DNA from 3 places in the Companilactobacillus heilongjiangensis genome. Region 3 is predicted to be linked to each of the others. Evidence: predicted binding sites of a transcription regulator. Region 3 holds the regulator's gene; each other region holds the start of a gene.
The links. Region 3 encodes Rex, which represses fermentation and respiration genes when NADH is low (regulators of the CRP and FNR family bind a similar motif). Its sites were predicted from a motif close to TTGTGAANTANTTCACAA; they were not measured.
Positions count from the first base shown of each region.

Region 1: the regulator Rex is predicted to act here: its motif matches at 2,429-2,446, upstream of adhE (bifunctional acetaldehyde-CoA/alcohol dehydrogenase).
Region 2: the regulator Rex is predicted to act here: its motif matches at 1,114-1,131, upstream of JP39_RS01270 (acyl-CoA dehydrogenase family protein).

Region 1 is NZ_CP012559.1:701,406-704,803, reverse strand. Features, by position in the region: gene adhE (bifunctional acetaldehyde-CoA/alcohol dehydrogenase) at 1-2,398, opposite strand, end outside; gene JP39_RS03215 (oleate hydratase) at 2,686-3,398, opposite strand, start outside.
Region 2 is NZ_CP012559.1:303,256-306,653, reverse strand. Features, by position in the region: gene JP39_RS01270 (acyl-CoA dehydrogenase family protein) at 1-1,098, opposite strand, end outside; gene dltD (D-alanyl-lipoteichoic acid biosynthesis protein DltD) at 1,828-3,096, opposite strand; gene dltC (D-alanine--poly(phosphoribitol) ligase subunit DltC) at 3,100-3,339, opposite strand; gene dltB (D-alanyl-lipoteichoic acid biosynthesis protein DltB) at 3,351-3,398, opposite strand, start outside.
Region 3 is NZ_CP012559.1:576,476-579,873, reverse strand. Features, by position in the region: gene manA (mannose-6-phosphate isomerase, class I) at 1-701, opposite strand, end outside; gene JP39_RS02575 (redox-sensing transcriptional repressor Rex) at 722-1,372, opposite strand; gene JP39_RS02570 (ABC-F family ATP-binding cassette domain-containing protein) at 1,509-3,398, shown strand, end outside.

The DNA of each region.
Region 1 (3,398 bases), 120 kb from region 3:
TCTTAACTAAGGCATCTTTCAAAGCTCTTTCATCTTTACCGCTCAAACCAATGTAACTGGCAATTGATGCGTAATCTGAATCAGCTCTGAAGCTTTCATATGCAGGCCATGTTGTCATCTTTGTAGGTTGTTCAAAGTTATAGTTAATAACTTGTGGTAAGGCTACGATTGATGCTAGACCATGTCTGATTCCATAAACGTTTGTCAAAACATCTGTGATTGAGTGTGCTACACCAGCAAAGGCATTTCCGTATGAAAGTCCTGCTAATGTTGAGGCGTTGTGCATTTCTTCCTGAGCGTCTTTGTCACCGGCAACAGCTTTCTCTAAGTTATCAAAGACTAACTTGATAGCTTGAAGTGCTGATGGTCTTGTGTAATCTGATGCCATGTTGGCAACATATGATTCAACGGCATTAGTCAATACATCCATACCAGATTCAGCCATGATGTCTTTTGGCATTGTTTCAACAAATTGTGAATCAATGATAGCAACATCAGGGGTCAATGCATAGTCAGCGATTGGGTACTTTGTACCTGTCTTTGTATCGATGATTGAACTAAATGGTGTAACTTGGTCGCCTGAACCAAATGTTGTAGGAATAGCAACAAATTGAGCTTTTTCAGGCTTAGGGAACTTGTATGCACGTTTTCTAATATCGATGAATCCTTGCTTTGCACCGAATAGATCAACATCTGGATGCTCGTAGAATAACCACATATCCTTAGCAGTTTCCATTGTTGTACCGCCACCTAAGGCGATGATTGTATCAGGTTTGAACAAATTCATTTGTGTAACACCACGTTGAACAATATCAGTTGTAACGATGTTATCAACGTCAGAGAACATTGAATATTCAACGTTAACTTTACTACGCTTCAATTCATCAGTAATTGTATCTACATAACCGAGTTGAACCATCACTGGATCACAGACGATGAAGGCACGTTTCATACCTTGTAGGTCCTCTAAGTAACGAACTGATGTCTTTTCATAGTAAACTCTTGGTTGTTTAATCCATTGCATATTATTTCTCCGTTTAGCGATTGTCTTAATATTAAGCAAATCAAATGAAGATACGTTATGAGAAATAGAATTCTTCCCCCATGAACCAGTACCAAGGGTCAATGATGGGATCATTTCGTTGTAAAGATTACCAATACCACCGATAGCAGCAGGAGTATTAACTAGTACACGACTAGCTTTCATCTTGATACCAAATTCAGTAGCTAAATCTTCATCCATAGTATGGATACCAACTGTGTGACCAAGACCACCAAAGTGCAATAATTCATCAGCCTTTTCAAAGCCTTCTTTGTGACCAGCAACTTTGTAAACTGATAGAACTGGTGAAAGCTTTTCAGCTGAAAGTGGTTCGTCTGGACCAACCTTGCTTAACTCAACACCAAGAACCTTTGTATCATCAGGAACTTTGATACCAGCAAGTTTAGCAATGGCTAGAGCTGATTGACCGGCAATAGGACCTTTAACTCCGCCTTCTGGTCTAAACATTGCATCAGCTAATTTCTTGTAATCAGCTTTCTTAATAAAGAATACTTTGTTCTTTTCTAATAATGATTTAACTTCTGTATAAATGTCAGCATCAACGATGGCACTGTTTTCAGCGGCACAAACCATACCATTATCGAAAGTCTTTGAAATCATAATATCGTTAACAGCACGTTTGATATTAGCAGTCTTTTCGATATATGCAGGACCATTACCAGGACCAACACCTAAAGCAGGTTTACCAGTTGAGTAAGCTGCTTTAACCATACCAGGACCACCAGTAGCCAAGACACTAGCAACGCCGTCGTTATTCATCAAGTATGAAGTAGCTTCGATACTTGGTTTTTCAACCCATTGGATAACACCTTCAGGAGCACCAGCTTCAACAGCGGCCTTTAACATAACTTTAGCTGCGGCAACTGAACACTTTTGAGCTTGAGGATGGAAACCAAAGATAATTGGGTTACGTGTCTTCAAGGCAATCAATGATTTAAACATAGCTGTTGAAGTTGGGTTAGTAACAGGTGTAACACCAGCTAAAACGCCAAGTGGTTCAGCAACTTTGATTAAACGATGTTCTTTGTCATTCTCAATGATACCAACAGTCTTATCACGTTTGATTGAGTGCCAAATTTCTTCGGTAGCGAACATATTCTTGATAACTTTATCTTCAACTAAACCACGACCAGTTTCTTCGTAAGCAAGTTTAGCCAAATCAAAACTGGCATTCAAACCAGCGATAGCCATTTGGTGAACAATGTGATCAACTTGTTCTTGTGTAAATCCGTCCATGATTTCCAAAGCCTTTTGAGCTTTAGCAACCATCGCATCAATAACAGGTTTTACATCTTCTTTTTCTTCAACCTTTGTATCTTTAGAACCTTTCAACATCTGATTACCTCCAAGATTTAAAAGCTATATTTGTTAACTAATTCACGTTTTATCTTATCACTGTGTATCTTTTGTTCAAGCATTTTATTCCAATTAATTGATGTAAACGTATTCACGTTGATATATCAACACGTAGAGGTAGAAAATTGGTATCTTCAAAAATTTCACATCAAAAAAATATGCAATCCAATTGTGAATATTTCTTCACAAAGTGGGCTGAATCGGCCTTTCTAATTCACAAAAAAAGAAGCTGAATTGATTTTCAGCTCCAGTTTGTGAATTATTTTTTATCTGAACATGGTCTTTGTTGCACGAGCCATTACCTTTGGATCCTTTTCGTAGTGGTGCATTGGTGTCATTTCTGATAATGGAATGTTGAGCAATGTGTAAACAGCACGTTGAGCAGCACGGAATGAATATTGTTCTGTAAAGACCATATCGAATGGTTGTTCACAGAATTGACTGATGAATGCCAAGTTCTTACTGTGTTCTGGCACAACGTCAGGACGATCTCCGACAGCTCTTTGATTGAACAAAGCACTAGCATATGGCATGTGTGTAGGAATTACGTTAACAATACTGTCCATAATTTCTTGTTTGTGGTTAGCAATATTGTCTTTGCTTGGATCAACTGATGCCAATTGACCAAGGAATTCTTCCAACATTTCCTTACCTGTCATTTCGATAACTGGCTTTTGAACATAATCACCATTTCTTCTTGGATACATGAAGTAACCCCAGAAGACTGATTCATTAGGCTTTTGTGTCTTAAAGTGTGGTTGATGGTGAACAACGATAGACATCAAAGGTGTACTGTGAATCCATGTGTTCAAAGCATTACCTGGTTCTTGTTGTGTGATACGAGCAATTTCATTAACCAAGTAGTGGTTGTTAGTTGTAACTGTAAAACTCATCCACTCACTTTGAGTACGATCATTAAAGAATTTATCAGGATTACCTAGTGAGTAGAACTTCTCGGCGGCTTTCTTCCAAAGCATAG
Region 2 (3,398 bases), 270 kb from region 3:
AGCAATAGCTGTCCGCATCTTCTCAACGGTTCCTTCAGCAATTTCCATAGCTCTGGCATCCCTGATCAAATGTTCCACTGGATAATCCAAACTGTATCCGTAACCACCTAAAATTTGAAGAGCATCATCACCTGATTTAACCGCACTTCTACTACCATATGCTTTCGCCATCGCAGCTTCTTCTTCATAATCTTGACGGTGATCTTTTAGCCAAGCAGCTTTTTGATAAAGTAACTTGGTTGTTTCCTTAGCCACAGCAATATCAGCAATCTTTCTTTGAATACCTTGCATCTGAATAATTGGTGTATCCATTGCTTTTCTGTGTGTTGCGTAGTCAGTTACGATATTCAATTCATGTTCCATAATTCCGGTCAAAACGGCACCCATTAAAACACGAGCATCATTGTGAGCACTATCACCGATTTCCTTACCCATACCAACTTTTCCGAGCAAATGATTTTCGTCAACTTCAATATTATTCATGACAATTTCACCAACCGGAACCCCAGTTAAGCCAAGGAAGTTTTCTTGCTTACCAAATTCGAAACCATCCATATCCTTATCAACCACAAAGAATGACAATTCCTTCGGAGCAGTTTTAACCATGACACAATAAATTTCAGCTAGACCACCATTAGTAATCATGATTTTGTCACCATTGATAATCCATTTGTCACCCTTCTTTTCAGCGTGCGAAGTAATTCCCAATGGATTTGAACCACCACTTGGTTCAGTCATAGAAAAAGCAATGATACGTGACTTGGCTTGTGGCAAATATTCATCCTTCAAAGATTGATTACCATATTTAACAATTTGGTCAATTGACTTGAAATGACCTTCCAAAGTTACACCTAAACTGGCATTACCACGTGCAATTTCGTTAATCATAGCGGCCGTAGTCTCACCATCAAAACCTGCACCACCATATTCTTCTGGCAACATTGTGCTTAGAAAATCATACTTCTTGATTTTATTTAATAAATCATTGACGTAAGAACGAGTCTGGTCAATTTCCATATCATATGGGGCCACTTCATTTTCCGTAAATGATTTAACCATTCTTAAAAGGATTTCTTTACTAGTTTGTTTTTGATCCATCAGAATTCTCCTTGTATGTTAATTTTTTCACATATAAGTGCAAAAAAATATCCAACCGATATTTTTGATGATTTCATCATAAAGCATTTATGGTTAGTTGTAAATATAATTATATTATATATCGGCGATAACTTGCATATATAATGTGTGGTGTTTGCTTGCCATCTCCAGAGCTGAGAGTATTCATCTGCTGCACGGTACGGTCCGAGCCACAGTACGGTCTCGAACCTCGGTTGAAGCCTTTCCACAGACCGGAAAGTCTCCAACACGCCCGGTGGTGTAAGAGCTAAAGCTCTAACGCCACTTTCGCGGCATATGAATACTCTCAACTCTTCCGACTAATTGGTTGTTATAAAATTTTGTATTGCCGTATTTCCTCAATCCTTTAATACATTATTAAAAGATAAAAACGATAAGTCGATTTCTAGTCAGATATTGAAAGTTCTACAACACCTTTCTTCTAATATACTTGGTAGACATAAGTAACCAGATTATTAAAAAACAAACCAGTCGGAAGAACCGTAAATATCCACCCGCTGTGGGTGTGGCGTTATGGCTTTAGCCATTACACCACCGGGCGAGTTTTGAGATTCGCGTACTTTGCGAAGCTCAAAATCGAGGTTCGAGACCGCACTTCGGCTCGGACCGGTCCGCATAGCAGGTGGATATTCACGGTTCTGGAGACGGCCGCACAAAAAAGCTGACAAACTTTAATTTGTCAGCTTTTTGTTATTTATTGTTTGAAAAATCAGTATTGTTAGCCCAAGTGTCAGTTAAGAAATAACTGTCCATCTTATACTGAGTATTCTTAGGATTGGCTTTCTTATCTTTGTAATAATTCTTCAAATGATGATCAAGCATTAACCAACCACGCCAGCCCATGTGAATTGTATCTTCAGCAATATAATTAGGGTCTTTAACGTGCGACAGGTCAACAATATTGTTGAAACCTTGTGACTTCAATTGGTACTTAATCTTTGTATCAAAGTTAGTGATTGTGCTCATTGGCATACCAGTATATTTGATCCAATGTGGATTAACTGGTTGAATTACAAACATTACTTCAGTTTTGTTTTGAGCAAACATGTAAAGCAAAGCTTGGAAATCATTGTATTCTGGTGAATGCGTGTAAGTAACGTGACGGTGAGTATTCTTATACTTAACGATACGTTTCTTCAATTGCTTTCTATAGAAGGAATTACCAATTTGCATATCATTATCAGTTGAATGCTTAGCTGCTAGTTTAGTAGCTAGTTTATTCAAGTTTTTGTAATTATAAGTATCAGGCAATTGGTCAGCCGCATGGTCAATTTGCTTTTCGTGATCATTCATCGAAATCGAACCGAACAAATCATCCTGACTTTGGAGACTGGCACGAGATACTCTCTTAATGTAGAAACGTTGGAAATCAGTAATCTGTTTGCCTTCAGAAATACGTTGAAGTGCATTATCTTCAATAGGTCCCTTGTCGACACCTAAATCGAGAATTCTGTTGGCAATGTACTTATTCATTGCCTTATCGCCATGACTGGAATTTAAGATAAATCCAGTCAATTGTAATGGTGATAAGAAATATTTAAATGCATCAGATTGGACACCGGATTTGGTAAACCATTGTGGAGAAATAATGAAAACAGCCTTATTTCCCTTTAGACTAGTCATCCCACCGACATTCATTGCTTGTGTCAATGAAGCCGTTCCGGGATTACCTTGCAAAAATGGCTTATTCTTCCAATGATATTTCTGCGCCATGGAAGATGGATGGAACGGATCCATTCTAGAAAGTTCCGATGAACCAATGATAGGAATATAATTCTCCTTCTCGGCAGCGTTTTTGACGCTTTCACCCTTTAAAACACGGACATCCAACGAGGTCGAAGCTTGTTGTACTTTTTGTGGAGTCACCGTTTTAAAGTTGATTGGAGCCCAGAGAAGAATTAACAAGGCAGCAATAGCAACTATAACAGGTCCAAAAATCATCCATAACTTTTTTTTCATAATCTATTCCAATTCTTGTACTTGTTGAGCAATTTTGTTAACTGTTGACCATTGTGAACGGTCGAATTCTGAAACTGGTACGGTAATATCAAATTCATCCTGTAAGTTAACCAAAACTTCTACTGTTGCCATTGAATCAAGAACGCCATCTTTGAATAAGTCTTGATCTTTATCTTGACCAGCGTCATCCAAACCTGTTACATCTTGTAAAATATCTACGATCTTTGTTGTAATTTCATCCATAATAAATTCTCCTAACTAAACCATAATGTATTTAAAAATCCTGAGAAGATTAAGAAACT
Region 3 (3,398 bases):
CCAACTTGTTTTGATTCAATGTTTAATTTTGGATCTTTATGAGGAACTGTAATTGTGTCTTCTGATTGTTTGATGTGAAGATCACGTTTCTTACCTGTAGACTTTTCAACACGGTCATAGTCATACAAACGATATGTTGTATCACTGCTTTGTTGTGTTTCGAGTGCCATGATACCTTTGTTCAAAGCATGAACGGTCCCACTTGGTACATAGTAGAAATCGCCTGTCTTAACTGGAACTTTTCTCAACAAGTGGTCCCAGTCGCCGGATTCGATCATTTGGTCGAGTTCAGCTTTATTCTTGGCATTGTGACCATAAATTAAGTATGAACCTGGCTCAGCATCGATGATGTACCAGCATTCTGTCTTGCCTAATTCGTGTTCGTGCTCGGCAGCGTATGCGTTGTCGGGGTGAACTTGGACTGAAAGACTTGCTTCGGCATCCAAAATCTTAGTTAGCAATGGGAAAACTTTTCCCTTGGGATTGCCAAATAATTCACTATGATTTTTCCAGAGGTCGTCAACATATTGTCCAGCAAACTCGCCGTTTTCAACTTCTGATCTACCATGTGGATGTCCTGAAATAGCCCAGCATTCACCGATAGAACCATCAGGAATGTTGTAACCAAACTTAGTTTCTAACTTTCTGCCACCCCAAATTTTTTCGTGGAAGACAGGTTTCAAAAATAATGGTTCACTCATAAAAAAATTCCCCCAAAAGTTTAGTTTGTTTCTTCTGTCAATGACTTGTCACGGTCTAGGAAGAAAATCAGTGTCTGCAATTCATTTGCCAAATCGACATAGTGAACACGGATACTGTTTGGTACGTTGATAATAACCGGTGTGAAGTTCAGAATCCCTCGAACTCCAGCATCTGCCAACAAGTCAGCAGTTGTTTGCGCAGCGTTTGAAGAAACTGTCAAAATACAAACATCGATCTGTTGTAAGTTAAGTTGTTCCTTTAATTCACTAATGTCATAAACGGGAACACCGCTCTTAACTGTACCGACAATTTCTTTATTTATATCAAAAGCTGCCGCAATTCGAACATTATTTGTTCGAGAAAAGTTATAATTTAGTAAGGCGTTACCTAAATTACCAACACCAACTAAGGCTACATTGGTCCGTTTATCTTGATTCAACAGCTTTTTAAAGAATGCTACTAAATCGTTTACATCGTAGCCGTATCCACGTTTCCCAAGTGCACCTAGATATGAGAAGTCACGTCTAATTGTAGCACTGTCAATCTTGACCCCTTCTGATAGTTCACCAGAGGAGATTTTTTTTGTGCCCTCGTCCTTGAGAAATTGGAAGTAACGATAATAAATTGGTAAACGCTTTATTGTTGCGTTTGGAACTGTTGTTTTTGTCATAATTTACCACCATATGTGTGTCATTTCACTAACATTCATAGTAAATAAAAATCACTAAAAACGCAATACGTTAAACCTATAAAGGCATAAATTATTAATTAATGATAAAATTGTGAATACATAAAGGAGTTATATTTTGATTTTATTACAAGCACAGAACATTACGAAAAATTTCGGTACGAAGAAACTTTTTTCCAATGTCAGTTTCGAGATACAAGACAACAGCCGCATTGGTTTGGTCGGTCGAAACGGGGTTGGAAAATCTACTTTACTGAAGATTATCTCTGACCAAGAGAGTTATAACAGTGGCAACATTGCCCTAAAAAAAGATACCAATATCGGTTATTTAGCCCAAGATTCTGGACTCGATAGCGACAATCAAATTTTTTTGGAAATGGAAAAAGTTTTTGATTATCTCAAAGCTCAAGAAAAAAAGATGCATGCTTTGGAAGAAAAACTAGCCAATCCAAATGTCGATGACTACGACGAAATTCTCAAGCAATACGATCAATTGCAAAATACCTTCCGTCAAGAGAATGGTTACGGCTATCAATCAGAAATCCGCAGTGTCCTCAAGGGATTTGGCTTTGACGAAGATGTTTGGGAACACAAGATTTCTACCCTTTCTGGTGGTGAGAGATCTCGGTTAGCCATGGCTAAAATGCTTTTGGAACATCACGACATCTTACTTTTGGATGAACCAACTAACCACTTGGATATCAATACTGTCGAGTGGTTGGAAAGTTACCTTAAAGGTTATCGTGGCGCCCTAGTTATCGTTTCCCATGACCAATACTTCCTTGATAAAGTGGCAACTGAAATTGTTGAAATCAATCAACATTCATCAACCCACTACTCTGGTAACTATACTTTCTACCTCGATGAAAAGAAGAAGAATCAAGCCGTTGCTTGGAAACATTACGAAGAACAACAGGCAGAAATCAAGAAAACTGAAGAGTATATCCAAAAGAATATCGTCCGTGCTTCCACAACTAAGATGGCTCAAAGTCGTCGTAAGAAGTTAGAACATATGGATGTTTTGGACCGTCCCGGCAGTGATCAAGGTTCCGTTCACTTCTCATTTGAAATCGACAAGGAAAGTGGTAATGACGTTCTTTTAGTTAAGGACGCAGCCATCGGTTATGACGACGAAATTATGTCCGAACCAATCAACCTTGACGTCAAAAAAGGTGAACGTGTCGGTATTATCGGGCCCAACGGTATCGGTAAATCAACCTTTCTCAAGTCAATCCTCGGCCGCATTCCGTTAATTAAAGGAACTAGTCAATTTGGTGCCAACGTTCAAGTCGGTTACTATGACCAGAATTTAAAGGGACTCGATCCAAAGAAAGACGTCCTGCACGAAATCTGGGACCGTTACCCACGCCTTGATGAACAAATCATCCGTAAGAAGTTGGGAGCCTTCCTCTTCAGTGGCGATGACGTTCTTAAGCCAGTTGCTGGATTATCCGGTGGTGAAAAAGCTCGTTTAACTTTGACAAAATTGTCGATGGAAAACAATAATTTCCTAGTAATGGATGAACCAACTAACCATTTGGATATCGACAGTAAGGAAGTCCTAGAAGATGCCTTGAAGAGCTTCCCTGGTACTGTCCTGTTCGTTTCTCATGACCGTTACCTATTGAATACACTTGCCAATAGAATCGTTGATATCGGCAGTGAGGGCAGTAAAATTTATCTTGGTGATTATGATTATTATCTTGAGAAAACTACCGTCCAACCAGTCGCTGAAGAAGAAGCTAAAACTTCTAACGTCAGTGAAAAGAAGATGGAATATCAACAATCTAAGGAACAACAAAAGCAAGAACGTAAGTTGCGCCGTCAAGTTGAAGAATTAGAAGATCAATTGGCCGAATTGGAAGACAAGAATACTGCCATTCAAAAAGAAATGACTAAGGAAGAAAACCTGACATCATATAGCAAACTGGCTGATATGCAAAAAGAATTGGATGAAAATAAAGCTAAGCAAGATAAAATCGAAGAACAATGGACTGAAAAGTCGATT